3 regions of the Lysinibacillus sp. FSL W8-0992 genome follow, and region 2 is predicted to be linked to each of the others. Evidence: a T-box and tRNA genes for the amino acid it is inferred to sense, from the RefSeq annotation. Region 2 holds a T-box; the other regions hold tRNA genes.

Region 1 (9,895 bases), 570 kb from region 2:
AAGTCACGGCCTGCCTTCTGCTCAGCCTCTTCAAATAGCTTAAATTGCTGTGCAGCAGTATGATGATCGACTATACTTACACCATCTTCTTTAAAGGAATGCAGAACAGCAATATTTAATTCAACTAATGCACGATCACGCCAAAGCGATGCCTGCTTTGTTGTATCGAGACCAAAAATTTCAGCGATCTTCGGTAACATATCATAACGATCATGATCAGCTAAATTGCGTGCCCCAATTTCTGTTCCCATATACCAACCATTAAAAGGAGCTGCCTGAAAATCAATACCTGCCATTTGAAAGCGCATGCTTGAAATAATCGGCACTGCATACCATTTCAACGCTAGTTTCCCCACCTGCGGATGCTCAGGATGGCGAATTGCAACTTCCAATACATCTTCACGTGGAATTGTAAATAATTGAGGTTTACGGTTATCCACCTGTATAACGAGTGGTAGTACATCAAATGCTGTTCCTTCACCCTGCCAACCTAGTGATTCGCATACTTTTGTAAATGGCACAGAATGTGGATCACCAACGATACCAGCTTCCGTCTCATAGCCTGCGTAACGTATAAGCTGATGATTCCAAATCTTTACTCTTCCAGATGCAAATACCGTTATCGTTGGACGAATTTTACCGCCATTTGTTGCAAACCGAATATGATGTAGCAACTTCTCAAATATGCCTTGCTCATATAAAACATCGCGTGCATCCTCAACATGCAGTGAGTGCCAAAATAATCTTCCGATACATTTATTACTATTACGCCAGGCTACTCGTGCACCAAAAGTAAGCTCCTCTGTTGAAGGAATATATACTCCCTCTTTTTCAACTTGCTGTAATCTATTTGTTAGCCATTGTGCAGACTCATTTTGTTCCATTTGATAAAGTGTTAAAAAACGTTGTATCTCTTGTAGTTTCATGTCGTTTTCCTCCATCTAACCTCATATTAGATGAATAGAAATAAATTCACCACGAAAAAATCCATCAGAAAACATACATCTTTTATATATGAAATACTTTGTTCAAATTTATACCGACAGTCGAAAATTCTTCATCAAAATTTTATAAGAACTAAGTAAATAACTCGAAAAAATACAAAGAAAAAGCATGTAGCAACACTATGCTACATGCTTTACTAGATGACCCCTACGGGATTCGAACCCGTGTTACCGCCGTGAAAGGGCGGTGTCTTAACCGCTTGACCAAGGGGCCATGGCTCCGAAGGCAGGACTCGAACCTGCGACAACCTGATTAACAGTCAGGTGCTACTACCAACTGAGCTACTTCGGAATAATTTCTATATGGGCCTAAATGGACTCGAACCATCGACCTCACGCTTATCAGGCGTGCGCTCTAACCAGCTGAGCTATAGGCCCTCTTTGGAGCGGGTGATGAGAATCGAACTCACGACATCAGCTTGGAAGGCTGAGGTTTTACCATTAAACTACACCCGCAAAAAAAGATGGGTCAGGACGGAATCGAACCGCCGACACTTAGAGCTTCAATCTAATGCTCTACCAACTGAGCTACTGACCCGAATAAAGAAAATGGAGGAGGTAGAGGGATTCGAACCCCCGCGCGGTGTTACCCGCCTGTCGGTTTTCAAGACCGATCCCTTCAGCCAGACTTGGGTATACCTCCGGAAATAAATATGGTGGAGCCTAGCGGGATCGAACCGCTGACCTCCTGCGTGCAAGGCAGGCGCTCTCCCAGCTGAGCTAAGGCCCCAATTTTAAAAGATGATCGGAATGACAGGATTCGAACCTACGACCCCTTGGTCCCAAACCAAGTGCTCTACCAAGCTGAGCTACATTCCGTTACTGTCTATCTTATCTTTTTATGGCGCGCCCGGCAGGAGTCGAACCCACAACCTTCTGATCCGTAGTCAGACGCTCTATCCAATTGAGCTACGGGCGCTTAATATTAAAAAAATGGTGCCGAGGGCCGGAATCGAACCGGCACGGTAGTCACCTACCGCAGGATTTTAAGTCCTGTGCGTCTGCCAGTTCCGCCACCCCGGCACATTTGGAGCGGAAGACGAGGTTCGAACTCGCGACCCCCACCTTGGCAAGGTGGTGTTCTACCACTGAACTACTTCCGCATGTGCATAAGATTATTTATCCTGGCAATTATGTAATTAAAATAAATGATGCGGGTGAAGGGAGTCGAACCCCCACGCCTTGCGGCGCTAGATCCTAAGTCTAGTGCGTCTGCCAATTCCGCCACACCCGCAAATATGATGAGCCATGAAGGACTCGAACCTTCGACCCTCTGATTAAAAGTCAGATGCTCTACCAACTGAGCTAATGGCTCATATTATGAATAAAAAATGGCTGGGGTACCTGGATTCGAACCAGGGCATGACGGAATCAAAATCCGTTGCCTTACCGCTTGGCTATACCCCAATATTATTATATGGGGCGACTGATGGGAATCGAACCCACGAATGCCGGAACCACAATCCGGTGCGTTAACCACTTCGCCACAACCGCCATATGAACTATAACAGTAGTTTAATCTAAAAAAAATTGGCAGGGGCAGTAGGAATCGAACCCACACCAAAGGTTTTGGAGACCTCTATTCTACCGTTGAACTATGCCCCTATTAAATAAAACTGGTGGAGGGGGACGGATTCGAACCGCCGAACCCTAAGGAGCGGATTTACAGTCCGCCGCGTTTAGCCACTTCGCTACCCCTCCAAGGGCTGGTGCCGGCGATAGGAGTCGAACCCACGACCTACTGATTACAAGTCAGTTGCTCTACCAACTGAGCTACACCGGCAAATAAAGACGGTCCCGACCGGGATCGAACCGGCGATCTCCTGCGTGACAGGCAGGCATGTTAACCGCTACACCACGGGACCATAATTTGGTTGCGGGGACAGGATTTGAACCTGTGACCTTCGGGTTATGAGCCCGACGAGCTACCACTGCTCCACCCCGCGACAATATTACTTTAAGTTTATAAAATGGTGGAGGATGACGGGCTCGAACCGCCGACCCTCTGCTTGTAAGGCAGATGCTCTCCCAGCTGAGCTAATCCTCCACGTAAAAAAACAAGCGAAGCGACGTCCTACTCTCACAGGGGGAAGCCCCCAACTACCATCGGCGCTAAAGAGCTTAACTTCCGTGTTCGGTATGGGAACGGGTGTGACCTCTTTGCCATCATCACTTCACTTATTCAGTTGAAAGAACTTATTCTCTCAAAACTGGATAAACGTTTCATTGAATGTTTCAAACTTTTTTGGTTAAGTCCTCGATCGATTAGTATTCGTCAGCTCCATGTGTCACCACACTTCCACCTCGAACCTATCTACCTCATCGTCTTTGAGGGATCTTACTTACTTGCGTAATGGGAAATCTCATCTTGAGGGGGGCTTCATGCTTAGATGCTTTCAGCACTTATCCCGTCCACACATAGCTACCCAGCGATGCCTTTGGCAAGACAACTGGTACACCAGCGGTGTGTCCATCCCGGTCCTCTCGTACTAAGGACAGCTCCTCTCAAATTTCCTACGCCCACGACGGATAGGGACCGAACTGTCTCACGACGTTCTGAACCCAGCTCGCGTACCGCTTTAATGGGCGAACAGCCCAACCCTTGGGACCGACTACAGCCCCAGGATGCGATGAGCCGACATCGAGGTGCCAAACCTCCCCGTCGATGTGGACTCTTGGGGGAGATAAGCCTGTTATCCCCGGGGTAGCTTTTATCCGTTGAGCGATGGCCCTTCCATGCGGAACCACCGGATCACTAAGCCCGTCTTTCGACCCTGCTCGACTTGTAGGTCTCGCAGTCAAGCTCCCTTGTGCCTTTACACTCTACGAATGATTTCCAACCATTCTGAGGGAACCTTTGGGCGCCTCCGTTACCTTTTAGGAGGCGACCGCCCCAGTCAAACTGTCCGCCTGACACTGTCTCCTGCCCCGCTAAGGGGCATGGGTTAGAATTTCAATACAACCAGGGTAGTATCCCACCGACGCCTCCTTCGAAGCTGGCGCTCCGAGATCTCTGGCTCCTACCTATCCTGTACAAGTTGTACCAAAATTCAATATCAGGCTACAGTAAAGCTCCACGGGGTCTTTCCGTCCTGTCGCGGGTAACCTGCATCTTCACAGGTACTATAATTTCACCGAGTCTCTCGTTGAGACAGTGCCCAGATCGTTACGCCTTTCGTGCGGGTCGGAACTTACCCGACAAGGAATTTCGCTACCTTAGGACCGTTATAGTTACGGCCGCCGTTTACTGGGGCTTCAATTCGCAGCTTCGCTTGCGCTAACCACTCCTCTTAACCTTCCAGCACCGGGCAGGCGTCAGCCCCTATACGTCACCTTACGGTTTTGCAGAGACCTGTGTTTTTGCTAAACAGTCGCCTGGGCCTATTCACTGCGGCTCTCGTGCGCTTGCACGCTCAAGAGCACCCCTTCTCCCGAAGTTACGGGGTCATTTTGCCGAGTTCCTTAACGAGAGTTCTCTCGCACACCTTAGGATTCTCTCCTCGACTACCTGTGTCGGTTTGCGGTACGGGCACCTCTCACCTCGATAGAGGCTTTTCTTGGCAGTGTGAAATCAGGAACTTCGTCCATACGGACTCGCCATCACAGCTCAACGTTATAGTGTGCGGATTTGCCTACACACACGCCTTACTGCTTGGACGCGCACAACCAACGGCGCGCTTACCCTATCCTACTGCGTCCCCCCATTTCTCAAACGGTGAGGAGGTGGTACAGGAATATCAACCTGTTGTCCATCGCCTACGCCTATCGGCCTCGGCTTAGGTCCCGACTAACCCTGAGCGGACGAGCCTTCCTCAGGAAACCTTAGTCATACGGTGGACGGGATTCTCACCCGTCTTTCGCTACTCATACCGGCATTCTCACTTCTAAGCGCTCCACCAGTCCTTCCGGTCTGACTTCAACGCACTTAGAACGCTCTCCTACCACTGACATCGTAGATGTCAATCCACAGCTTCGGTGAATCGTTTAGCCCCGATACATTTTCGGCGCAGCGTCACTCGACCAGTGAGCTATTACGCACTCTTTAAATGATGGCTGCTTCTAAGCCAACATCCTGGTTGTCTGTGCAACGCCACATCCTTTTCCACTTAACGATTACTTTGGGACCTTAGCTGGTGGTCTGGGCTGTTTCCCTTTTGACTACGGATCTTATCACTCGCAGTCTGACTCCCGTGTATAAATATCTGGCATTCGGAGTTTGTCTGAATTCGGTAAACCGGGATGGCCCCCTAGTCCAAACAGTGCTCTACCTCCAGTATTCTCATCACGAGGCTAGCCCTAAAGCTATTTCGGAGAGAACCAGCTATCTCCAAGTTCGATTGGAATTTCTCCGCTACCCACACCTCATCCCCGCACTTTTCAACGTGCGTGGGTTCGGGCCTCCAGTAAGTGTTACCTCACCTTCACCCTGGACATGGGTAGATCACCTGGTTTCGGGTCTACGACCACGTACTAATTCGCCCTATTCAGACTCGCTTTCGCTGCGGCTCCGCCTTATAAAGCTTAACCTCGCACGTAATCGTAACTCGCCGGTTCATTCTACAAAAGGCACGCTATCACCCATTAACGGGCTCTAACTACTTGTAGGCACACGGTTTCAGGATCTCTTTCACTCCCCTTCCGGGGTGCTTTTCACCTTTCCCTCACGGTACTGGTTCACTATCGGTCACTAGGTAGTATTTAGCCTTGGGAGATGGTCCTCCCGGATTCCGACGGAATTTCACGTGTTCCGCCGTACTCAGGATCCACTCTGGAGGGAATGAACTTTCGACTACAGGGCTTTTACCTGCTCTGGCGGACCTTTCCAAGTCGCTTCATCTAACTCATTCCTTTGTAACTCCGTATAGAGTGTCCTACAACCCCAAGAGGCAAGCCTCTTGGTTTGGGCTCTTCCCGTTTCGCTCGCCGCTACTCAGGGAATCGATTTTTCTTTCTCTTCCTCCAGGTACTTAGATGTTTCAGTTCCCTGGGTCTGCCTTCAAGACGCTATGTATTCACGTCAAGATACTACGCGATTAAACGTAGTGGGTTCCCCCATTCGGAAATCTCCGGATCAAAGCTCACTTACAGCTCCCCGAAGCATATCGGTGTTAGTGCCGTCCTTCTTCGGCTCCTAGTGCCAAGGCATTCGCCGTGCGCCCTTAATAACTTAACCTTCAACGGCTTCCAATCCACTGCGCATTTCGTTGTCAGCTTCTTTCGTTCAGTCAGTCACGTACGTAAGTACGCTCCTTCTTTCACTCAATTGCTTCCTAGAACTGCTTGTGTCTTGAAACCCTATTATTAGTTATTAAGCCTAAAAAACTTAATTTAAAAATAAATGTGTTTGTTACAATTTCAATGTCGTTTTATCCAGTTTTCAAAGAACAAGTTTTGAAGTATTTCATCGTAATGATGAACCTTCAAAACTGAACGCAAAACGTAATCTTACAAACCCAAGGTTTGTATTCCGAAAATATCCTTAGAAAGGAGGTGATCCAGCCGCACCTTCCGATACGGCTACCTTGTTACGACTTCACCCCAATCATCTATCCCACCTTCGGCGGCTGGCTCCAAAAGGTTACCTCACCGACTTCGGGTGTTACAAACTCTCGTGGTGTGACGGGCGGTGTGTACAAGGCCCGGGAACGTATTCACCGCGGCATGCTGATCCGCGATTACTAGCGATTCCGGCTTCATGTAGGCGAGTTGCAGCCTACAATCCGAACTGAGAACGACTTTATCGGATTAGCTCCCTCTCGCGAGTTGGCAACCGTTTGTATCGTCCATTGTAGCACGTGTGTAGCCCAGGTCATAAGGGGCATGATGATTTGACGTCATCCCCACCTTCCTCCGGTTTGTCACCGGCAGTCACCTTAGAGTGCCCAACTAAATGATGGCAACTAAGATCAAGGGTTGCGCTCGTTGCGGGACTTAACCCAACATCTCACGACACGAGCTGACGACAACCATGCACCACCTGTCACCGTTGTCCCCGAAGGGAAAACTGTATCTCTACAGTGGTCAATGGGATGTCAAGACCTGGTAAGGTTCTTCGCGTTGCTTCGAATTAAACCACATGCTCCACCGCTTGTGCGGGCCCCCGTCAATTCCTTTGAGTTTCAGTCTTGCGACCGTACTCCCCAGGCGGAGTGCTTAATGCGTTAGCTGCAGCACTAAGGGGCGGAAACCCCCTAACACTTAGCACTCATCGTTTACGGCGTGGACTACCAGGGTATCTAATCCTGTTTGCTCCCCACGCTTTCGCGCCTCAGTGTCAGTTACAGACCAGATAGTCGCCTTCGCCACTGGTGTTCCTCCAAATCTCTACGCATTTCACCGCTACACTTGGAATTCCACTATCCTCTTCTGCACTCAAGTCTCCCAGTTTCCAATGACCCTCCACGGTTGAGCCGTGGGCTTTCACATCAGACTTAAGAAACCACCTGCGCGCGCTTTACGCCCAATAATTCCGGACAACGCTTGCCACCTACGTATTACCGCGGCTGCTGGCACGTAGTTAGCCGTGGCTTTCTAATAAGGTACCGTCAAGGTACAGCCAGTTACTACTGTACTTGTTCTTCCCTTACAACAGAGTTTTACGAACCGAAATCCTTCTTCACTCACGCGGCGTTGCTCCATCAGGCTTTCGCCCATTGTGGAAGATTCCCTACTGCTGCCTCCCGTAGGAGTCTGGGCCGTGTCTCAGTCCCAGTGTGGCCGATCACCCTCTCAGGTCGGCTACGCATCGTCGCCTTGGTGAGCCGTTACCTCACCAACTAGCTAATGCGCCGCGGGCCCATCCTATAGCGACAGCCGAAACCGTCTTTTAGAATTGTCTCATGAGAGACAACAAGTTATTCGGTATTAGCCCCGGTTTCCCGGAGTTATCCCAAACTATAGGGTAGGTTGCCCACGTGTTACTCACCCGTCCGCCGCTAACGTCAAAGGAGCAAGCTCCTTATCTGTTCGCTCGACTTGCATGTATTAGGCACGCCGCCAGCGTTCGTCCTGAGCCAGGATCAAACTCTCCATAAAAGAAATTTGATTAGCTCAAATTGTTTTGCTGGCATCAATTTTGATGTCCAAAATTTTGTTTCGTTCACTAACGAAGTTAGCTAGTAAAAACTATATTGATTACGTTTTGCTTGTTCAGTTTTCAAGGTTCATTTCGTTGCACTTTGTTTTCAGCAACTTTTATATAATAACATTTTCGATATTCTTTGTCAACAACTTTTTTCGAGATGTTTTTCTCGTTTTAGAAGCGACAACTTTTATATCTTATCACTCTAAAGTGTTAATGTCAACACTTTTTTATGATGTTATTTAAAGCTTGTAGTACTTATTGTTGAGTCGTCTTAGCGACAAGTAATAATTTATCACGATTCTACAATCTCTGCAAGTGTTTTTCTACAAAAAATATTAATTTATAAAAAAAACTTCATTAGTAAGCTATTAATAGTATCATTGTTTTTTAAGTTTACATGAGAACCTTCCTATATATAGGTTTTTGTATATTTGTATTTTACATACACGTTGGAGCCTCGTTTACCTCGTATGCTAATAAGGACAGCTACACAATATATAAAGGATATTTTCGTAATATATTTTGAATATCTTTTTTCGTTAAGATTACTTCCTCATTTTTTCTAGAACGTGTTCGTATAAAAAAATCCCACCATCACGTAGCTATTCCCATACCAATTTCGATTTTCCTTCTACTGATATAGCCATTCTTTCTTTTGCGTCTATTACTTTTTTTCAAACATTTGCTGTTTGCTGTCCACTGTGGCATAACGAAAACCACAGCAGACAGCATATATTCAGATCATCAATGGCTAACGTCTGAAATTCAGCAAAACATAACATTTAAAACGGAAAGAAGAATGGAACTGCTAGCATCATTACAATAAACATAACAACTTGTAACGGTACGCCAATCTTTACAAAATCCATAAATTTATAGCCACCCGCCGTCATAACAAGTGCGTTGGTTGGGGAGGCAATTGGCGTGGCAAACGCCATACTCGCTGCAACAGCTACACCAATCATAAATGTTGTAGGGTTTGCATCCATTGCAATCGCTGCATTCATAGCAATTGGCGCAAACAGAACAGCAGTTGCCGTATTACTAATAAATTGGCCAAAAATTACTGTTAATATATATATCCCTATCAGCACCCCATATGGACCATAGCTACCGAGAGCATCAATAATACCATCTGATAAAATAACCATTCCGCCTGTTTTCTCTAGTGCGGTTGCCATTGGAAGCATCGCCGCGACGAGCACAATACTTTCAAAATTTATATTACTATACGCATCTTCCATATTTCGCAAACAGCCCGTTATAATCATCAAAACCGCTCCTATCATAACGGAAATCACAGCCGGAAAAACTTCAAACGCCATTAATCCAACCATCAATAACATAATCGCACCCGCTATACCAGCCTTACCAGTAGCTGCCGCAACACTCGCATGCTCCTTCGGCTGACCAACTACAACAACATCCTGCGTCTCTCTAGCAAGCACTAAAATTTCATCCCATGCACCTTGCACTAAAATGGCATCCCCAAATTTCAACTTATGCTTAACCATATCCTGTAGCTTATAGCCACCTCTATGGTTAATACCAATAATATTGAGATTATACTTTTCACGGAATCCAAGTGAACTTACTGTTTCATTAATGAAACTAGAATTTGGTGTTAATAAGACCTCCGCAATACCAAGGTGCTTTGTTACTAATTCATCTGCCTCATTCTCTGTTAATTCCTGCATCACTAAGCCATAATCTGCAGCCAAGCAAGCAATATCCTCTTCCTCACCTTGTACATAGAGTTCATCTAAGGCATGTATAACACTTGTTGGACCCGCCATTTCTTGATAAG
Region 2 (9,895 bases):
ATTAATACAAGAGAAATCATGAACACTTCACGCCTTGTTTCTAGCTTTATGGGCTTAGACGTACAAGTAAACAAAGCCATTACTGGAGACAATGCATTTGCACACTCTTCAGGAATTCATCAAGATGGTCTACTTAAATCTCGCGATGCCTACGAAATCGTTCATCCAGAAGATGTAGGTCTAGATGATATGGAACTTGTCTTAACAGCTCGTTCAGGACGCCATGCCGTAAAAAATGCACTTGAAAAGTTAGGCTTTTCTAATCTTTCTACTGAGGAATTTGAAGGCATTTTCGATGGTTTCCTCAAATTAGCTGATGCGAAAAAAGAAGTTTATGACCATGACTTATATGTGATTGTAGAAAGTTATTATGAAAAGCATGACGCAAATCACGCCAATGCTACTCATTATAGCGAGCAATTTTTTGACATTGAAGATTTACAAGTCGTCAGCAACGCAAGCTTCCCTTCCGCTAGTGTAAAAATTCGCAAAGGTGAAGAAGTATTGAAAGCAAGTGCTGTTGGCTCAGGCCCAATTGATGCATTGTATTCTGCCATTGCAGATATTGTAAAAATTGATGTGAAGCTAGTAGAGTATAATATTAACAGCGTATCACGTGGCAAGGAAGCACTTGGTAAAGTTAAAATAACGATTGAGCATGAGGGCGAAAAATATATCGCAAAAGCTGCAGATACAGATATTTTAAAAGCTAGTGCGCTTGCATACATTAATGCAATCAACAGCATTGTTGTGGCGAAATTAACGCCTGTTATGAACTAACATTTCAAAAGCAATTATAAAAAGCTGTATAACGATAAATGGCATCAAGAATAAACTTCTTGATGCCTTTTGTTTCGTTAATTGGAACTTAGGGCGAGTGACAGGCACTCACACAATTTGAATACGCTACTAGTTGATTTAAAGCGCAGGGTCGACGCCTGCGGGAACATACAAAATATAAGACGCAACAATCCGTGCATTAGCGAGAGTTGCGGCTTACTTTGTGCTCACGATAAACGACCACCCGGAGCAGTAAAAAGTGACAGGCACTCACACAATTTGAATACGCTACTAGTTGATTTAAGCGCAGGGGGCGACGCCTGCGGGAACATACAAAATGTAAGCCGCAACAATCCGCGCACTAGCGAGAGTTGCGGCTTACTTTGTGCTCACGATAAATGACCACCCGGAGCAGTAAAAAGTGACAGGCACTCACACAATTTGAATGCGCCAGAAATCAACGGCTGCTAGTGACTGTCATTAACTAACTTCTGGTATTCTTCTTCAATTAGCCCCACATCAAGTCGTTCAAATAGTGGTGTCACTTCGCCAATGCTTTTCGGTAGCTCCACTTGCTCATACCACATCAATTCTGTTATGCCTAACATGCCTCGAATTTTCTCTGTGGAGAACGGTAAAAATGGCTGCAACACTTGTCCTAAATTTGCAATCATGTAGACGCACGTTGCAAGCGTTTCATGACAATCCGCTATATTCTCCTTCACCTGTAACCACGGTTGCTGCTCGTCAAAATATCGATTGGCCGCACGGATGTAAGCAAAAATTTCTTCTAACGCTTGCTTAAAATGTCCCGCTTCAATCGCCACACCAACATCACTAAACAACTGTATCGTCTGTTTCCTTACAGCCCCATCTACATCGACCTGTGGCACTTGGCTATCAAATGATTTTTCTATAAATTTCAACGTCCGATTGACAAAATTGCCGTAAGCTCCTAGCAATTCTCCATTATGACTATAAATAAATTCTCGCCAAGAAAAATCCGTATCACGATTTTCAGGTGCATTTGTTGTTAAAAAATAACGAATAGAATCTGCATCATAACGACTTAAAATATATGGCACCCAAACCGCCCAATTTAGGCTAGTTGATAATTTTCGTTTTTCTAAAGTCAAATATTCATTGGAGACAATATGTGTTGGTAATGATTTCGCACCAATACCCATCAATATCGCTGGCCAAATAACTGTATGGAATGGAATGTTATCCTTGCCATGCACATAATAAGAAATTGTTTCTTCATTCCATAAATCCTCAATCGCAATATTATGTTGTTTTGCCCATTCCATACTTGCTGTTAAATAACCTGCAACGGCTTCGATCCACACATAAATTTTCTTCCCTTCAAAGCCCGGTACTGGTACATCAATACCGTTTGGCAAATCTCTTGTAACAGCACGGTCAGGAACGCCCTCTGCTAAGTAACGTTCGGTCAAGCCTATTGCATTATCTCGCCAGCGCTTTTCCGCCTTTGCTTCAGCTACAAAAGTTTCTAGCCTTCCTTGAAATTGACTAAAAGTAAAATAAAAATGCTCAGTTTCTCGAATAACAGGCTCATTGCCACAGATTTTACAACGCTTGTCGATTAATTCAAGTGGATCTAAAATTTTCGAACAATTATCGCACTGATCTCCACGTGCCTTTGCCCCACAATTTGGACAAACACCTTCCACAAAGCGGTCAGGTAAAAACTGTTTGTCCGTTTCACAATAAGCCTGCTCAATTTTCTTTTTGTATAAATAATTATTTGCCATCAGCTGTAAAAAAATTGTCTGTACAGCTTCATGGTGATGCTGAGCATCCGTTCTCGTATATAAATCGTAAGTAAATCCTAAATCATGAAAACATTGCGTAAATTCTTGATGATACCGGTCTGCAATCGCACTTGTCGTCGTATTTTCCTGTGCAGCTCGAATCGATATTGGTGTCCCATTACAATCACTACCTGAAACATACAATACTTTGTCACCTTTTTGTCGGTAATATCTAGCCAAAATATCACCTGGTAATAATGCGGCAATATGCCCTAAATGCAATGAGCCATTGGCATATGGCCAAGCTCCTCCAATTACTATTGTCATCCTAAGTTGCTCCCCTCAATTTATTAAATTCTACTCTTAAGCTGTCGCGAAAAAAATCGGACAGCTATCCGCGGCATTCTCTTCATTCAATGGACAATAGAAATATTCCCTAGCATCCATCGTTTTTGAAGATAAAAAAAACGCCCTAATCATGACTGATTAGGACGAGTATACCCGTGTTACCACCTATATTTACAAATAGCTCACACTATTTGCCTCAATCAGTACGTCTTGCATTCATATAAGAGATACTGCCGCTGTTGTAACGAGTGCCCATCTCGTCGTAATCTACTCACAAAAATGCTTTCGGTACGAAGCTCAAAGGTCATTTTCAAAAGGGTTCATTTACCTCATTTCCACCAACAGAGGCTCTCTATTAAATGCTTGTCCAATTTACTTTTCCTTTTCAACGCTTTGTTATAGTTTGGCACTATTTTACTCTTTCCCCTTATGAAATGCAATGTAAACATTTATCTTCGCTTCGAATTAGTGAGAAATAGTAGGTAAATGCTTTGAAATATCATGTAGATTATCTATCACGACATGTGCCTTTTGTAATTCAGAGTCCTGCGCAAAATCAAAGCGTACACCTATGGAAAATAGATGATTATCCAGTGCCGCTTGGATATCAGATGCACGATCTCCGACAACAGCACCGGTTTGAATGTTATTTTCTTCGATGACACTTTTTACTAAATCGGATTTATGACCACTTGGAATAGACTGAATACTATACGTCCCTTCTATATAACGATCTAGCTTATATGTATCTACAATTGCTTGCAAATACTCTTTTTGACCATTGCTCGCTATGTATAAATGATAGTCGTTTGCTAACGTAGCAAGTGCTTGCTCTGCATTCGGATATAATGCGCCTTTGCCATTTATTATCAGCTCAATAAGCTTGTCATGAAATAGGGCATTACTTGCTTCACGGACCTCTAAAGTATGCATAGGACATAAAGTTTCCCATACAACAGGCAATGAAACTCCCATAATTTCACGGTATTGTTCAATCGGTGTGTCCCCTTGCCATAACCCCTTTGTACGTAGCACATCAAAAGTCGCTGTCAGTGCTGGCTCCAATATAAGATTCGTTTGAAATAAAGTACCATCCATATCGAAAATAATTGCTTTTTTCATAATATAACCCCCTTAGTCATTGTTAATCATTGAAAAATTCCATATGCGTTTTTTCGTTTTTATAATACTCTAGGCGATCCTGTAATGTACCTGTATGGAACTCAAATTTATGACCATCTGGATCGGTAAAATAAATGGACTGTTTATCTCGTTCATCTCTTTGTCTGCCCTCTAAAATATTAACCTTATAATGCACAAGCTTGTCATACATTTTCTCAAAATCTTCTTCATCGATAGAAAAAGCAATATGTGTATAGGAGCGATGTATTTCGTTACGTGGAATATCCGCTTCCTCATTTAGTGCAAGCCACAGCCCATTTAAATCGAAATAAGCAGTGCTTCTCCCTTGCACTAATAACTTGGCATCAAAAACATTTTGGTAAAATGCTATTGATTGCTCTAGACTAGACACTGAAAATAAAAAATGGTTAATATTTTGTATAGCCATAGTACATCTCCTTTACCGATTAACTCGCTTATCAGATAGCAACTTCGCAACACGATGGCGAAGTTGCCCTTAAAAGCTTGTTAACTATTTTTTGCCCTTCTTCATGCCTTTCGCAATTTGCTTCCATTTGCGTTGCTCATTCAGCTTTGCCTGCATATTCGTTTTTCGCTCAATAAAAGCAAGCTCCTTTTGCAACTTGAAATAGCTTTGCAAACGTGATTGTTCAAGTGCTCCATCTTTAATAGCTTGTTGCACCGCACAGTGTGGCTCCATATGATGCGTACAATCTCTGTAACGACATGCGGCTGCAAATTCTTCAATATCACGGAAACTAGAAGATAGACTTTCACTTTGATCCCATAATTGCAACTCACGCATTCCTGGGGTATCGATTAAGCAGCCACCACTTGGCAATACAATTAATTCTCGGTGTGTAGTCGTATGGCGCCCTTTGGCATCATCCTCCCGAATACCTGAAACTTTCATAAGCTCTTCTCCACTTAATGCATTCATTAAAGTGGATTTCCCTGCACCCGATGAACCGAGCAGTGCACCTGTCACCCCTTCTGTAAAGAGGTTCTGAATAGCTGTTATGCCTTCGCCTGATCGTGCACTAGTTACAAAAATATCCACACCAAAAGCTACAAGCTCGACTTCCCGTACCATGCTCGAAATATCTTCACATAAATCAGCCTTTGTCAGTACAATTACTGGCTTCGCACCGGAATCCCAAGCGGCTACTAAATAGCGCTCTAAACGACGAATATTAAAATCTGCATTTAAGCTCATTACAAGTAGCACAATATCAACATTTGATGCTACAATTTGTTCCTTTATTTCCTGTCCTGCAACCTTACGAGAAAATACGGACTTTCGGTTAAATAATTTATGAATTATCGCCTTTTCTTCCCCCGCCATTTTCTCGACTAATACCCAATCTCCAACTGCTGGATAGTCCTCTCTTGCTACCGATGTATATGCAAAATGTCCAGCGACTGTAGCTAGCCATTCACCTTCTTCAGCTAGTACACGATATGAATGCTTATGCTCCAAAGTAACTCGGGCAGGTACACAGTTCGCTAACTTTGATTCCTCTTTAAACGCAGTTACTTGCTCTTCAAAATAAGTTGAAAACCCTAATGTTGTTAATTTCAATTGTTATTCCTCCTAAATGTGTCTATCAATTACGCCTCTAAGTGCGAAACAAGCATAAAAAAACCTTGCAACTGCAATTCGGCAGTTACAAGGTTTCACAGGCACGTTTAAGGGAATACACAAATAGCCTTTGTCACATAGTAGTCGTTAACTCTACGGGCAAGGTCAAATCGCATATTTTAGGCGTGTGAAATTGAACAAACCGAATTGCAGTTCGTTAAAAACGGATCTATTCATCATGTCACATCACCTACTTCCAATTTAGATGTTACCAATATATCTAAATTGTTCATAATTGTCAAATAAATTTATTGAAGCATGTACGCCCTTCCTATCTGCATACAATGTACAAGACCACTATTTGCGAAGGAGATGTTGAATTGTCAAAAATTATTTCTATCAGCACATATCAACCACCTTACACATTGCAACAGGCGAACGCAGAGGCGTTAACAAAGGAGCTCTTTTATGAAAAAATTCCAAAGTTAGAGCGTTATTTAAAAGTATTTGATAATGGTGGCATCGATACTCGTCATTTCTGTGTACCCGCTGAGTGGCACCGTAGTGAGCATACTTTCGAAGAACGTAACAATCTGTATATAGAGCTAGCAACACAATATAGCGTTGAAGTCATTCAAGCCTGTTTACAAAATGAATCTTTTTTAGAAGCACCTATTTCCCCTAAAGATATTGATGCTATTATTTTCGTGAGTAGTACGGGCATATCTACACCAAGCATAGATGCTCGTATCATGAATCAACTGCCTTTTTCCGATAGGTTAAAGCGCATACCATTGTGGGGGTTAGGCTGTGCAGGGGGAGCTGCTGGAGTTAGTCGTGCTTATGATTATTGCAAAGCGCATCCTCAAGAAAAGGTACTTGTTGTATGTGTCGAACTTTGTAGCCTAACTTTTCAGCAAAACGATCTTTCTAAAAGTAATTTAATTGGCGCCTCCCTATTCGCTGACGGCGCTGCCTGCATACTCGTTTGTGGAGACGATGTTGCAATTCCAACAAAAAAACCAATTCCTTCAATTGTTTCAACTGGTTCTAAGTGGATGCCCGATTCAGAAAATGTAATGGGCTGGAATATAAAAAACAATGGCCTTCATGTCGTTTTCCAAAAAAGTATTCCATCCATTATTACAAATTGGCTTGGTCCTTTCATTGAACAATTTTTAGTTGAACAACAACTTTACAGTGAGCAGCTTGATCATTTTATTGCACATCCAGGGGGAAAAAAAGTGTTAAAAGCGTATGAGGATACGTTATATCTTGCTGAACAAAAAACCGACATTTCTCGGGAAATATTACGTCAACACGGTAATATGTCTTCTCCTACTGTTTTGTATGTACTAGAGCAGTTTATGTTAAACGAAGGGCAAATAGATGATATTGGGTTGCTAGTCGCCCTCGGTCCAGGCTTCTGTGCAGAGGCTGTATTACTTAAATGGAGGGAGTAATATGCTTTTTTACATTATTTTAATTCTTGTTATTCTACAAAGATTAGCAGAGGTTTTAATAGCAAAACGTCATGAAAAATGGATGTTTGCAAAAGGAGCCTATGAAGTCGGCGCTTCACATTATCCCTATATGGTTGCTATGCATGTTAGCTTTTTTCTATTTTTAATTGTTGAAGTAGTTTCAAATAAAAATGGTCCATCGTCCTTATTCCCGTTATTTTTCTTATTATTCCTTATGGTGCAAGCTTTGCGTATTTGGTGTATCCGTTCATTAGGACCATTTTGGAATACGAAAATACTGATTTTACCTGGCGCAAAAGTTGTACGTAAAGGCCCTTATACATTTATGCGACACCCGAATTATGCCGTTGTTAGCTTGGAGATTCTTCTACTACCAATTATGTTCCAAGCTTATTTCACAGCATTTTGCTTTACGCTCTTAAACATTACAATGCTTTCAGTACGGATTCCTATTGAGGAAAAAGCATTACGTGATGCGACAAACTATAATCATGTATTTAAAAAGGATCTACCACAAAAATAATGTGGTAGATTCTTTTTTACGTAAATCGTAAATAAGGTCGATTTTCATTACAAATTGACTACTTTTTGCTAGCGCGGCTTAACTCACAATCAAGCAGCACTACATTAACTCCACTCCCAATGAAAGGGATCCTCTAGCTTGCCCCACGGCTCTGTAAATTCATCAGTCGTCAATAAGCATGCATCTAGTTCCTTTGTTATTGCTTCTTTGTCTAAATCGATGCCTATAATGACTAGCTGTGTCATACGGTCACCAAATTCCTCATCCCAATCCTCCAAAACCTCTGGGCTTTGTAAAAAAACATCCTTTTGCTGCGCTGTTGGTAATGCCGCTACCCAATAGGAAACAGGTTCAATTTTTGCAGAGGAACCTGCCTGTGACAATAACAACGCTACTTCCTGATGTTTTGCGCTCCAAATAATACCCTTTGCACGCACAATGGATTGAGGCATATTATCACACCACTCAACAAAACGCATCGGATGGAAAGGCATTTTACGCTTATACGTGAATGAAGCAATGCCATACTCCTCTGTCTCCGGTGTATGATTTTCATGCCCAAGTTCTAACTCTTTTAACCAGCCAGCAGATTCTGATACTCGCTCAAAATCAAAACGTCCTGTATTTAAAATTGCACTTGGCTCGATTACACCATTAATTGTACGTATTAGCGTTGCCTCAGGTTGTAATGCACGCAAAATACGTTCTAATCGTTCAAGTTCGTCTTCTGTTACGAGGTCACACTTGTTCAATACTAAAACATCACAAAATTCAATTTGGTCAATCAATAAATCTGCCACATCTCGTTCATCTAATTCACCAACAGCTTCCTTACGCTCTAACAAGCTTTCGCCTGACTGAAAATCATGCCAAAAACGGTGTGCATCGACTACAGTCACCATCGTATCGAGTTGACAAAACTTTGTTAAATCAATTCCAAGCTCCTCATCCAAATAACTGAACGTTTGCGCCACTGGAATAGGTTCACTAATACCCGTCGACTCAATTAAAATATAATCTATATTTCCAAGCTCCGCGAGGCGTTTAACCTCTTGTAATAAATCCTCACGTAACGTGCAACATATACAACCATTGGAAAGCTCTACGAATTTTTCCTCCGTTCGAGAAATACCACTTCCACTTGCAATAAGTTCTGCATCAATATTAATTTCACTCATATCATTGACAATAACAGCCACCCGTATATTTTTCTCATTTTGTAGGACATGATTCATCATCGTTGTTTTACCTGAACCTAAATAACCACTTAAAACTGTCACTGGGATTTTCTTTGTCGTCATATTCCAACCTCCTTAAATCGTAATCATTACTATTTACAAGTTGTAATTTAATCATAGAAAAGCTGATAATGCAATGCTTAACTTTTTGTGTAGCTACATCTTGACAATAGAAAATAAAAATAATATTGTATAAAGCGTAATGATTACTATTTAAAAAGAGGTGATAGGATGCGTGTTCAAATTATTTTAGCCTGTACAGAAACTGGAGATAAAAACTACATTACTTCAAAAAACAAACGAAATAATCCAGAAAGACTGGAGTTAAAAAAATATTCTCCTCGTTTAAAGCGCGTAACGTTACACAGAGAAACAAAATAAAAAAATTCATCGTCAACTAAACAATCCTGTCAAAGGTTTTAAAAGTTCCGCTATGTAAGATAAAAAAATTCGATATTTTGCTTCAATATAGTTTAGAAGTGAGCACTAGTAGTTCGGAGCACCTGCTCAGAACGTAAGGCGCAACAAACTACAAACTTTCGAGTGTTGCGCCTTACGTTGTGCTGAGCGGAAAGCGCCCGCAGTAGCGAAGTAACGATTACAGCAAAAAAAGCGCTAGATTGATTGTAGTCAATCTAACACTTTTTCTCTTCATACTATCCTTATAAACAGCCTGGTTTTACATAGACCTATTCACATTAATCTCCATAGCGAGCTGAGTCAATTGGTGCTCTAAGTCATCTAGGATACGAACTTTCTTCTCTAGTTGCTCCTCAAAATCATTGGATTGCGCTATTATTTTTTGTATCTTAGCATCTAGATTTAAAAGCACCTTCGAATTGACAGACATATTTTCGCCATTTAAGCCTACAGCACTTGTGTTGTTGTTGTTTTTAATATCCATTAACTCAAAGGACAATCTATTTATTTCATTATCTCTTTCTACTAACTCCTTAACTAAATAGTCATGTACATTATTTTCGTCATGTCTCTGTATGGCTTCGACTATAGCATTCATTTTT
Region 3 (9,895 bases), 810 kb from region 2:
TAAGGCGGAGCCGCAGCGAAAGCGAGTCTGAATAGGGCGAATTAGTACGTGGTCGTAGACCCGAAACCAGGTGATCTACCCATGTCCAGGGTGAAGGTGAGGTAACACTTACTGGAGGCCCGAACCCACGCACGTTGAAAAGTGCGGGGATGAGGTGTGGGTAGCGGAGAAATTCCAATCGAACTTGGAGATAGCTGGTTCTCTCCGAAATAGCTTTAGGGCTAGCCTCGTGATGAGAATACTGGAGGTAGAGCACTGTTTGGACTAGGGGGCCATCCCGGTTTACCGAATTCAGACAAACTCCGAATGCCAGATATTTATACACGGGAGTCAGACTGCGAGTGATAAGATCCGTAGTCAAAAGGGAAACAGCCCAGACCACCAGCTAAGGTCCCAAAGTAATCGTTAAGTGGAAAAGGATGTGGCGTTGCACAGACAACCAGGATGTTGGCTTAGAAGCAGCCATCATTTAAAGAGTGCGTAATAGCTCACTGGTCGAGTGACGCTGCGCCGAAAATGTATCGGGGCTAAACGATTCACCGAAGCTGTGGATTGACATCTACGATGTCAGTGGTAGGAGAGCGTTCTAAGTGCGTTGAAGTCAGACCGGAAGGACTGGTGGAGCGCTTAGAAGTGAGAATGCCGGTATGAGTAGCGAAAGACGGGTGAGAATCCCGTCCACCGTATGACTAAGGTTTCCTGAGGAAGGCTCGTCCGCTCAGGGTTAGTCGGGACCTAAGCCGAGGCCGATAGGCGTAGGCGATGGACAACAGGTTGATATTCCTGTACCACCTCCTCACCGTTTGAGAAATGGGGGGACGCAGTAGGATAGGGTAAGCGCGCCGTTGGTTGTGCGCGTCCAAGCAGTAAGGCGTGTGTGTAGGCAAATCCGCACACTGTAACGTTGAGCTGTGATGGCGAGTCCGTATGGACGAAGTTCCTGATTTCACACTGCCAAGAAAAGCCTCTATCGAGGTGAGAGGTGCCCGTACCGCAAACCGACACAGGTAGTCGAGGAGAGAATCCTAAGGTGTGCGAGAGAACTCTCGTTAAGGAACTCGGCAAAATGACCCCGTAACTTCGGGAGAAGGGGTGCTCTTGAGCGTGCAAGCGCACGAGAGCCGCAGTGAATAGGCCCAGGCGACTGTTTAGCAAAAACACAGGTCTCTGCAAAACCGTAAGGTGACGTATAGGGGCTGACGCCTGCCCGGTGCTGGAAGGTTAAGAGGAGTGGTTAGCGCAAGCGAAGCTGCGAATTGAAGCCCCAGTAAACGGCGGCCGTAACTATAACGGTCCTAAGGTAGCGAAATTCCTTGTCGGGTAAGTTCCGACCCGCACGAAAGGCGTAACGATCTGGGCACTGTCTCAACGAGAGACTCGGTGAAATTATAGTACCTGTGAAGATGCAGGTTACCCGCGACAGGACGGAAAGACCCCGTGGAGCTTTACTGTAGCCTGATATTGAATTTTGGTACAACTTGTACAGGATAGGTAGGAGCCAGAGATCTCGGAGCGCCAGCTTCGAAGGAGGCGTCGGTGGGATACTACCCTGGTTGTATTGAAATTCTAACCCATGCCCCTTAGCGGGGCAGGAGACAGTGTCAGGCGGACAGTTTGACTGGGGCGGTCGCCTCCTAAAAGGTAACGGAGGCGCCCAAAGGTTCCCTCAGAATGGTTGGAAATCATTCGTAGAGTGTAAAGGCACAAGGGAGCTTGACTGCGAGACCTACAAGTCGAGCAGGGTCGAAAGACGGGCTTAGTGATCCGGTGGTTCCGCATGGAAGGGCCATCGCTCAACGGATAAAAGCTACCCCGGGGATAACAGGCTTATCTCCCCCAAGAGTCCACATCGACGGGGAGGTTTGGCACCTCGATGTCGGCTCATCGCATCCTGGGGCTGTAGTCGGTCCCAAGGGTTGGGCTGTTCGCCCATTAAAGCGGTACGCGAGCTGGGTTCAGAACGTCGTGAGACAGTTCGGTCCCTATCCGTCGTGGGCGTAGGAAATTTGAGAGGAGCTGTCCTTAGTACGAGAGGACCGGGATGGACACACCGCTGGTGTACCAGTTGTCTTGCCAAAGGCATCGCTGGGTAGCTATGTGTGGACGGGATAAGTGCTGAAAGCATCTAAGCATGAAGCCCCCCTCAAGATGAGATTTCCCATTACGCAAGTAAGTAAGATCCCTCAAAGACGATGAGGTAGATAGGTTCGAGGTGGAAGTGTGGTGACACATGGAGCTGACGAATACTAATCGATCGAGGACTTAACCAAAAAAGTTTGAAACATTCAATGAAACGTTTATCCAGTTTTGAAAGAACAAATCTTTCATAAAAGGAAGCTTCAATTTACGTTGTATATTGCAAGCTGTACATAAGTCTAGTGATGATGGCAAAGAGGTCACACCCGTTCCCATACCGAACACGGAAGTTAAGCTCTTTAGCGCCGATGGTAGTTGGGGGCTTCCCCCTGTGAGAGTAGGACGTCGCTAGGCATAATACCCAGGAGGATTAGCTCAGCTGGGAGAGCATCTGCCTTACAAGCAGAGGGTCGGCGGTTCGAGCCCGTCATCCTCCACCATATGCCGGTTTAGCTCAGCAGGTAGAGCAACTGACTTGTAATCAGTAGGTCGTGGGTTCGATTCCTATAGCCGGCACCATTTTTTTGAGCCATTAGCTCAGTTGGTAGAGCATCTGACTTTTAATCAGAGGGTCGAAGGTTCGAGTCCTTCATGGCTCACCATTTAAATTGCCAACAATAATATGCGGGTGTGGCGGAATTGGCAGACGCACTAGACTTAGGATCTAGCGCCGCGAGGCGTGGGGGTTCGACTCCCTTCACCCGCACCATTTATTTTAATTTCATAATTGCCAGGATAAATAATCTTATGCACATGCGGAAGTAGTTCAGTGGTAGAACACCACCTTGCCAAGGTGGGGGTCGCGAGTTCGAACCTCGTCTTCCGCTCCAAATGTGCCGGGGTGGCGGAACTGGCAGACGCACAGGACTTAAAATCCTGCGGTAGGTGACTACCGTGCCGGTTCGATTCCGGCCCTCGGCACCATTTTTAAAATATTAAGCGCCCGTAGCTCAATTGGATAGAGCGTCTGACTACGGATCAGAAGGTTGTGGGTTCGACTCCTGCCGGGCGCGCCAATAAATGAACGGGAAGTAGCTCAGCTTGGTAGAGCACTTGGTTTGGGACCAAGGGGTCGCAGGTTCGAATCCTGTCTTCCCGACCATTTCCTAGTAACATGAATTTATGGGGCCTTAGCTCAGCTGGGAGAGCGCCTGCCTTGCACGCAGGAGGTCAGCGGTTCGATCCCGCTAGGCTCCACCATAATTTATAACCAGTATAAAGATCCTGGCGGTGTAGCTCAGCTGGCTAGAGCATTCGGTTCATACCCGAAAGGTCGTGGGTTCGACTCCCTCCGCCGCCATCTTAAAGGACCTTTAGCTCAGTTGGTTAGAGCAGACGGCTCATAACCGTCCGGTCGCAGGTTCGAGTCCTGCAAGGTCCACCATTTATATAATGTTACGGAGGTATACCCAAGTTCGGCTGAAGGGATCGGTCTTGAAAACCGACAGGCGGGTAACACCGCGCGGGGGTTCGAATCCCTCTACCTCCTCCAGTTTTTATTTTGTAAATGGTGTGCTAACAACTCGATATAAATGAATATTATTTTCGCGGGGTGGAGCAGTGGTAGCTCGTCGGGCTCATAACCCGAAGGTCGTTGGTTCAAATCCGGCCCCCGCAACCAAATGGTCCCGTGGTGTAGCGGTTAACATGCCTGCCTGTCACGCAGGAGATCGCCGGTTCGATCCCGGTCGGGACCGCCATTTTTAAATAAGTTGATAGCTTAGTAAGAAGTATATGGGTCAGTAGCTCAGTTGGTAGAGCATTAGATTGAAGCTCTAAGTGTCGGCGGTTCGATTCCGTCCTGACCCACCATATACGCGGGTGTAGTTTAATGGTAAAACCTCAGCCTTCCAAGCTGATGTCGTGAGTTCGATTCTCATCACCCGCTCCAAATGGGCCTATAGCTCAGCTGGTTAGAGCGCACGCCTGATAAGCGTGAGGTCGATGGTTCGAGTCCATTTAGGCCCACCATTATTCCGAAGTAGCTCAGTTGGTAGTAGCACCTGACTGTTAATCAGGTTGTCGCAGGTTCGAGTCCTGCCTTCGGAGCCATTTTTTTATTTGTGGGGAAGTACTCAAGAGGCTGAAGAGGCGCCCCTGCTAAGGGTGTAGGTCGGGTAACCGGCGCGAGGGTTCAAATCCCTCCTTCTCCGCCATTGGCCCCTTGGTCAAGCGGTTAAGACACCGCCCTTTCACGGCGGTAACACGGGTTCGAATCCCGTAGGGGTCATACTAAAGCACAGTCGATGTAATTGTTTACATCGACTGTGCTTTTTTTAACAGAAGAAATACGAAAAATCGTCTACCACTAAATAGGTAGACGATTTTTTTGCTTACGCACGTGACAGCATTCTTTCAAGAGAGCTACGAGCTTCTTTTGCCGTTGACGTATCCACTTGAATACGGTTATGTGGCTGGCCCTGATCAATGCTTTCAAGTGACCATAGTAAATGTGGAAGGTCAATGCGATTCATTGTAAGACAAGGACAAAAGTTTTCGTTTAAAGAAATAATATGTTTATCAGGATGTTGTTGAATAATGCGGTTTACTAGATTCATTTCTGTTCCAATTGCCCACGCTGATCCGCTTGAAGCATTATTAATAGTATCAAGGATATATTTTGTAGAGCCTGCATCATCTGCAGCTGCGACAACTTCACGGCTACATTCAGGATGAACGATAATACGCATATTTGGATGTGATTGACGAACCATTGCTATATGTTGCACTGTAAAGCCTTCATGGACTGAACAGTGTCCTTTCCACAATATTACTTGAATATTTTCTGGCGATTGATCTGTTTCAAGCGCATTCGTATGTGGATTCCATACGGCCATATTTTCGAGAGGCACACCTAAATCGAACGCTGTATTTCTTCCTAAATGCTGATCTGGTAAAAATAAAATACGTTGTTTTTGTGAAAATGCCCATTTTACCATTTCTTTTGCATTGGAGGAGGTTACACAGGCGCCACCGTGACGTCCAGTAAATGCTTTAATTGCAGCAGTAGAATTAACATATGTTAATGGCAAAATTGTATTGCCGAAAAGTTGCTGTAAAATAGGCCATGCTTGTTCTGTTTGATAAATATCTGCCATGTCTGCCATCGAACACCCTGCACGCATATCAGGTAAGTAGACATGTTGCTTCTCAGTAGTTAGCATATCGGCTGTTTCTGCCATAAAATGCACTCCACAAAAAACAATATGCTCAGCTTCTTTATTAGTAGCTGATATTTGAGCAAGCTGTAAGGAATCTCCCGTAGCATCAGCAAATTGTATTACTTCATCTTTTTGATAGTGATGTCCAGGTATAAAGAGTTTCTTACCTAATTTCTTTTTAATAACTCGAATACGAGATTCCATTTCTTCTGTTGACAATGTTCGATAATGCTCAGGAAGAAGTGAAGTTTGTTGTAGTAAACTAGTGATGGACAAGTGTATGCTCTCCTTTCATTTGTACAAGTGCGCTAATATCAAAAGCTTTTACAGAGTGAGTTAATGCACCTAAAGAAATCCATTGAATACCCGACTTTGCATAAGCATTGAGGTTTTCTAATGTAATGCCACCAGAAGCTTCAGTAGCGATATGTGCTGGAACAATTTGAAGCCAAGCACGTATTTCGTCTGGTGTACGATTATCGAACATAATAATGTCCGCCCCAGCTAATATAGCTTCTTCTAATTGTGCTTTCGTTTCAATCTCCACTTCGATTTTTACTGTGTGCCCAATTTTTTTGCGAGCAGTTTGTACGGCTTCAGTAATACTTCCTGCAAAAGCTATATGATTATCCTTGAGCATAATAGCATCGTATAAGCCACTTCTGTGATTATAGGCACCACCTACTCGTACAGCATATTTATCGAGCATACGTAATCCAGGAATTGTTTTGCGTGTATCGCAAATTTTCGCAGAGGTTCCTACTGTTTCACGAACTGCTAAATTGGCTGCAGTGGCGATAGCAGACATGCGTTGAATAAGATTTAAAATTACTCGCTCACCTAATAATAATTTTTGTAGAGGTCCTTTAATAACAGCAAGAACATCTCCGAAATTCACGGTATCACCATCATTTTTATGCATAGTTATATGCATGGAGGGATCGAGTAAACGAAATCCATGTTCGATAATAGGTGTTCCACAAAAAATGCCGCTGTCTTTCGCATAAAACGAAAAAGAACCTATTTGCTCAAATGAAAAGATCAGCTCGCTTGATAAATCCCCATCTCCTATATCTTCATTAAAAAATTGCTTGAGCATTTCCTCGAGTTTGATGATATTCATACAATGAATTCCTCACTTTCATTTGTCCTTGTTGGAAAATAATCCAGCGTTGTGCCCACTTTGCTTCACTGTTAGGCTTATCATTCCGAATGTGGGCACCACGAGTTTCTGTTCGTGTGATGGCAGCATGTACCATCAATGATGCAACAATATGCATCATGTAAAGTTCTAGTTGCTGTTGATTTAGGCCCATTACATTAACTTGACGTAGAATTTGTAATGAAGGTAGTTGTTCTATCAAAAGCTGCATATCCAAAGGGTTTCGGACGATGCCCAATGTGTGCATCATTATTTGTTGTAAGTTTTTCTTTGTTAATAAAGCAGGCATCGATTGATGGCAATGAGCAACAGCAAGCGTGAAATTAGTTTGCTTACAACCAGTTTTTATAATAAATTGAGCCATTTTTTGACCGAATGTTATGCCTTCAAGTAATGAATTGCTAGCTAAACGGTTTGCACCATGAACCCCTGTACAAGCAACCTCACCAACTGCATAAAGATTAGAAATCGAGGTTCTTCCCGTATCATCAGCAATCACACCACCCATTAAAAAATGGCTGCCTGGAGCTACAGGAATTAGACCGTTTTGTAAATCAATACCGTTATCCATGCAAAGTTTTGTAATAGTAGGGAATTTATTATCAAATCCCTGAATGCTTGAAATATCAATAAACGTTTCTTGCCCGAATGTACGTTTAATATATAACGTGTGTGCAGTAACATGACGTGGTGCTAAATCGAGCAATGGATGCACACCTGCCATAATCGGTTGACGCTCTGCATTAACAAAAATTCCTCCAGCCCCCCGAACAGCTTCAGAAACCAATCCTTTAGCTTCACCATTACACCATAATAGACTTGGATGAAATTGCATAAATTCCATATCACTGATGGCAGCACCCGCACGATACGCTAATGCAATACCGTCTCCAGTATTCGTTGAATAGTTAGAAGTACTTGAGTAGAGAGCACCCGCACCACCTGAAGCAAGGATGACGTGATGAGCAAAATAACGTTTTATTCCTTTATCGCTTTTTGTCAGCACGCCAATACAAGCACCATCCGTATTCATTAACAACTCGAATGCCATCTCGTTGCTATTAACGTGAACATTTGGAGATAGATGCTGAAGCAAGTAATCAATCAGTATTTGACCAGTCCTATCACCACCAGCATGTAAAATGCGATGATGGCTATGTGCTCCTTCTAAGCCAAGGGCAGGTTCGCCATTATCTAGTCGATCAATTGGTAATCCATCTAATAGCAGTTGTTGGATAATCGTCATTCCATCCTGTATAAGTACATCAACAAATTTGTTTTCATGATGGTATTCACCAGCAGACAGTGTATCAGTGATATGAAACTTTATATGATCTTCTGGACTAGTAACAGCAGCTATTCCTCCTTGTGCACGATAAGAGCTACTTGTTTTAACAGAGGATTTTGTAACAATCTGTACTTGAAAATATTGTCCGAGTAGTCGTGCTGCTTGAAGAGACGCAATGCCGCTACCAATAATGAGTATGTCTGTCTTTACATCCATAGCTATACCTTCTTTACAGTTGTCTTGACACATATCTTTACATAAAATAAAAAGGAAAACAAGACTTGATGACTAGAAAGGGAGAATAAGATGATTTATATGGATTATGCAGCAACATCTCCAATGGCGAGTAATGCGCTTCAGGCTTATTGTGACGTTGCAAAACGGTATTATGGAAATAGTGCGAGCTTACACGATTTAGGAGGACAAGCAAATTATTTTGTTGAGCAGGCAAGGGCTATAGTAGCAGGGACTCTCGGTGTAGAAAGTGATGGGATTATTTTTACTGGGAGCGGAACAGAGGGAAATTTAATATCAATTTTGTCACTTGCTTTAGCTTCAAAAAAAGGAAAGCATATTATTTCATCACAAGCCGAACATACATCCGTTCATGCAGCATTAAATACACTTGAAAAAATGGGGTTTACCATCACGAAATTACCTTTACAGCTTAATGGATGTATTGATGTAGAACAAGTTCGTGAGGCGATAAGGGAAGATACAGCATTAATAACGATTCAACATGTAAATTCCGAAATAGGTTCCATCCAACCTGTAGAGGAAATTGCAATAATAGCAAATAACGAAAATATATTTTTCCATGTAGATTGTGTTCAATCCTATTGTAAACTAGCAACAAATTCATTTAGTGCATACGTAGATGCGATGACGATTTCAGCCCATAAAATAGGAGGACCTAAAGGGTGTGGGGCTATATTTATAAATCCAAAAATTCGAGTTCCAGCATTAACGCCTGGTGTAACGCATGAACGAGGTTTACGTGGTGGAACACTAGATACACCTGCCATTGTTGCGTTTGCGGCAGCCATTGAAAATTATCAATATGAGCGTCAACATTATGATTTGCTACGTCAATATTTACGAAAAAATTTACCTTCAGCTTGTCAATTGATTGACAGTGTAGAGCAACTGCCTAATATATGCGGTTTGATAATGGAAAAAGTGGAAGGGCAATATGTATTGTTAAAATTAAACGAGGCAGGTATTTGTATTTCAACTGGTAGTGCCTGTGATATACACAGTGAATCTGGTACGAAGGCAATTTTATCAATGGGCTATACGATGGAGGAGGCACGTCAATTTTTTAGAATATCCTTTGGACCAACAACAACATTCGAAGAAATTGATCAATTACTTTCTGCACTGACGAATGTTTTTGCGAAATACTAAACGAAAATAATGGTAGGGAAATATTTAAATAAAAAGCTTTAGATTTTCACTTAGAGTCGCCACTTTCAGCGAAAATCAAAGCTTTTCTTAAAGTAAGTTAAACGGAACGAAAGATAGGAGATTGAATTCAGGATATGTTAATAAATTTCAGTATTTGATGTGAACTTTACTTAATGCCTACAGAAAGCTAACACCTGCATTTTTAATTGTTACGAAGTAGTTTTAACTACGAGATTATTGGGGAAACTGCAATCAGGCAAATTCGTGATGTGCTCTTGAATTGTTTACCGCTAGATTATCAAAAGGACAGTAGTTGTGTTTGGTAGTTTATATATATTCTTTATTCTATTTGCTAAAACTAAACTTTTTAATTTTTATGTAATAAAATGTTTTCTTTTGAAAAAACAATTGCTATAATGATTAGCAGAGCGATTATTTCTCTCACATAACAAAAATATCTTCAAAAAGTAGTAATTTCTTTTTTTTATAAAAAAGGGTTGCATTATGTTGATAAACGTTATACAATAATTCTTGTCTTGAAGGACAGGTAAACAACTTCAAAACGAAATACATAAGGATTTCAAGATACGTTATAAATTGGAAACCGAAAATAGTCTAGTGATGATGGCAAAGAGGTCACACCCGTTCCCATACCGAACACGGAAGTTAAGCTCTTTAGCGCCGATGGTAGTTGGGGGCTTCCCCCTGTGAGAGTAGGACGTCGCTAGGCATAATACCCAG

The links. The T-box of region 2 lies ahead of metG (methionine--tRNA ligase). A T-box ahead of a tRNA ligase gene usually reads a tRNA of that ligase, here a tRNA-Met.
Region 1: it has a tRNA-Met gene. The T-box ahead of metG (methionine--tRNA ligase) is inferred to sense a tRNA for this amino acid. The anticodon was not compared.
Region 3: it has a tRNA-Met gene. The T-box ahead of metG (methionine--tRNA ligase) is inferred to sense a tRNA for this amino acid. The anticodon was not compared.

The regions. Positions count from the first base shown of each region.
Region 1 is NZ_JBBOZQ010000001.1:497,033-506,927, forward strand. Features, by position in the region: gene NSQ74_RS02295 (nitric oxide synthase oxygenase) at 1-926, opposite strand, end outside; tRNA gene NSQ74_RS02300 (tRNA-Glu) at 1,147-1,218, opposite strand; tRNA gene NSQ74_RS02305 (tRNA-Asn) at 1,220-1,296, opposite strand; tRNA gene NSQ74_RS02310 (tRNA-Ile) at 1,309-1,382, opposite strand; tRNA gene NSQ74_RS02315 (tRNA-Gly) at 1,387-1,460, opposite strand; tRNA gene NSQ74_RS02320 (tRNA-Phe) at 1,470-1,542, opposite strand; tRNA gene NSQ74_RS02325 (tRNA-Ser) at 1,555-1,647, opposite strand; tRNA gene NSQ74_RS02330 (tRNA-Ala) at 1,659-1,734, opposite strand; tRNA gene NSQ74_RS02335 (tRNA-Pro) at 1,750-1,823, opposite strand; tRNA gene NSQ74_RS02340 (tRNA-Arg) at 1,847-1,923, opposite strand; tRNA gene NSQ74_RS02345 (tRNA-Leu) at 1,939-2,027, opposite strand; tRNA gene NSQ74_RS02350 (tRNA-Gly) at 2,033-2,107, opposite strand; tRNA gene NSQ74_RS02355 (tRNA-Leu) at 2,157-2,238, opposite strand; tRNA gene NSQ74_RS02360 (tRNA-Lys) at 2,247-2,319, opposite strand; tRNA gene NSQ74_RS02365 (tRNA-Gln) at 2,337-2,411, opposite strand; tRNA gene NSQ74_RS02370 (tRNA-His) at 2,423-2,498, opposite strand; tRNA gene NSQ74_RS02375 (tRNA-Trp) at 2,536-2,609, opposite strand; tRNA gene NSQ74_RS02380 (tRNA-Tyr) at 2,622-2,705, opposite strand; tRNA gene NSQ74_RS02385 (tRNA-Thr) at 2,712-2,787, opposite strand; tRNA gene NSQ74_RS02390 (tRNA-Asp) at 2,797-2,869, opposite strand; tRNA gene NSQ74_RS02395 (tRNA-Met) at 2,876-2,950, opposite strand; tRNA gene NSQ74_RS02400 (tRNA-Val) at 2,976-3,051, opposite strand; rRNA gene rrf (5S ribosomal RNA) at 3,066-3,181, opposite strand; rRNA gene NSQ74_RS02410 (23S ribosomal RNA) at 3,250-6,177, opposite strand; rRNA gene NSQ74_RS02415 (16S ribosomal RNA) at 6,488-8,039, opposite strand; gene NSQ74_RS02420 (SLC13 family permease) at 8,871-9,895, opposite strand, start outside.
Region 2 is NZ_JBBOZQ010000001.1:1,064,167-1,074,061, reverse strand. Features, by position in the region: gene NSQ74_RS05195 (2-isopropylmalate synthase) at 1-780, shown strand, start outside; gene metG (methionine--tRNA ligase) at 1,248-2,882, opposite strand; T-box leader at 3,040-3,301, opposite strand; gene NSQ74_RS05185 (HAD family hydrolase) at 3,369-4,025, opposite strand; gene fosM (FosM family fosfomycin resistance protein) at 4,048-4,473, opposite strand; gene rsgA (ribosome small subunit-dependent GTPase A) at 4,558-5,628, opposite strand; gene NSQ74_RS05170 (type III polyketide synthase) at 6,009-7,091, shown strand; gene NSQ74_RS05165 (isoprenylcysteine carboxyl methyltransferase family protein) at 7,093-7,635, shown strand; gene NSQ74_RS05160 (GTP-binding protein) at 7,740-8,936, opposite strand; gene rpmG (50S ribosomal protein L33) at 9,105-9,254, shown strand; gene NSQ74_RS05150 (hypothetical protein) at 9,553-9,895, opposite strand, start outside.
Region 3 is NZ_JBBOZQ010000001.1:1,871,036-1,880,930, forward strand. Features, by position in the region: rRNA gene NSQ74_RS09180 (23S ribosomal RNA) at 1-2,270, shown strand, start outside; rRNA gene rrf (5S ribosomal RNA) at 2,375-2,490, shown strand; tRNA gene NSQ74_RS09190 (tRNA-Val) at 2,501-2,576, shown strand; tRNA gene NSQ74_RS09195 (tRNA-Thr) at 2,580-2,655, shown strand; tRNA gene NSQ74_RS09200 (tRNA-Lys) at 2,663-2,738, shown strand; tRNA gene NSQ74_RS09205 (tRNA-Leu) at 2,761-2,845, shown strand; tRNA gene NSQ74_RS09210 (tRNA-Gly) at 2,892-2,966, shown strand; tRNA gene NSQ74_RS09215 (tRNA-Leu) at 2,972-3,060, shown strand; tRNA gene NSQ74_RS09220 (tRNA-Arg) at 3,076-3,152, shown strand; tRNA gene NSQ74_RS09225 (tRNA-Pro) at 3,162-3,238, shown strand; tRNA gene NSQ74_RS09230 (tRNA-Ala) at 3,261-3,336, shown strand; tRNA gene NSQ74_RS09235 (tRNA-Met) at 3,363-3,436, shown strand; tRNA gene NSQ74_RS09240 (tRNA-Ile) at 3,444-3,520, shown strand; tRNA gene NSQ74_RS09245 (tRNA-Ser) at 3,536-3,628, shown strand; tRNA gene NSQ74_RS09250 (tRNA-Met) at 3,683-3,757, shown strand; tRNA gene NSQ74_RS09255 (tRNA-Asp) at 3,761-3,836, shown strand; tRNA gene NSQ74_RS09260 (tRNA-Phe) at 3,873-3,948, shown strand; tRNA gene NSQ74_RS09265 (tRNA-Gly) at 3,954-4,027, shown strand; tRNA gene NSQ74_RS09270 (tRNA-Ile) at 4,031-4,107, shown strand; tRNA gene NSQ74_RS09275 (tRNA-Asn) at 4,112-4,188, shown strand; tRNA gene NSQ74_RS09280 (tRNA-Ser) at 4,202-4,292, shown strand; tRNA gene NSQ74_RS09285 (tRNA-Glu) at 4,295-4,366, shown strand; gene nadA (quinolinate synthase NadA) at 4,470-5,573, opposite strand; gene nadC (carboxylating nicotinate-nucleotide diphosphorylase) at 5,560-6,420, opposite strand; gene nadB (L-aspartate oxidase) at 6,377-7,963, opposite strand; gene NSQ74_RS09305 (cysteine desulfurase family protein) at 8,063-9,154, shown strand; rRNA gene rrf (5S ribosomal RNA) at 9,769-9,884, shown strand; tRNA gene NSQ74_RS09315 (tRNA-Val) at 9,895-9,895, shown strand, end outside.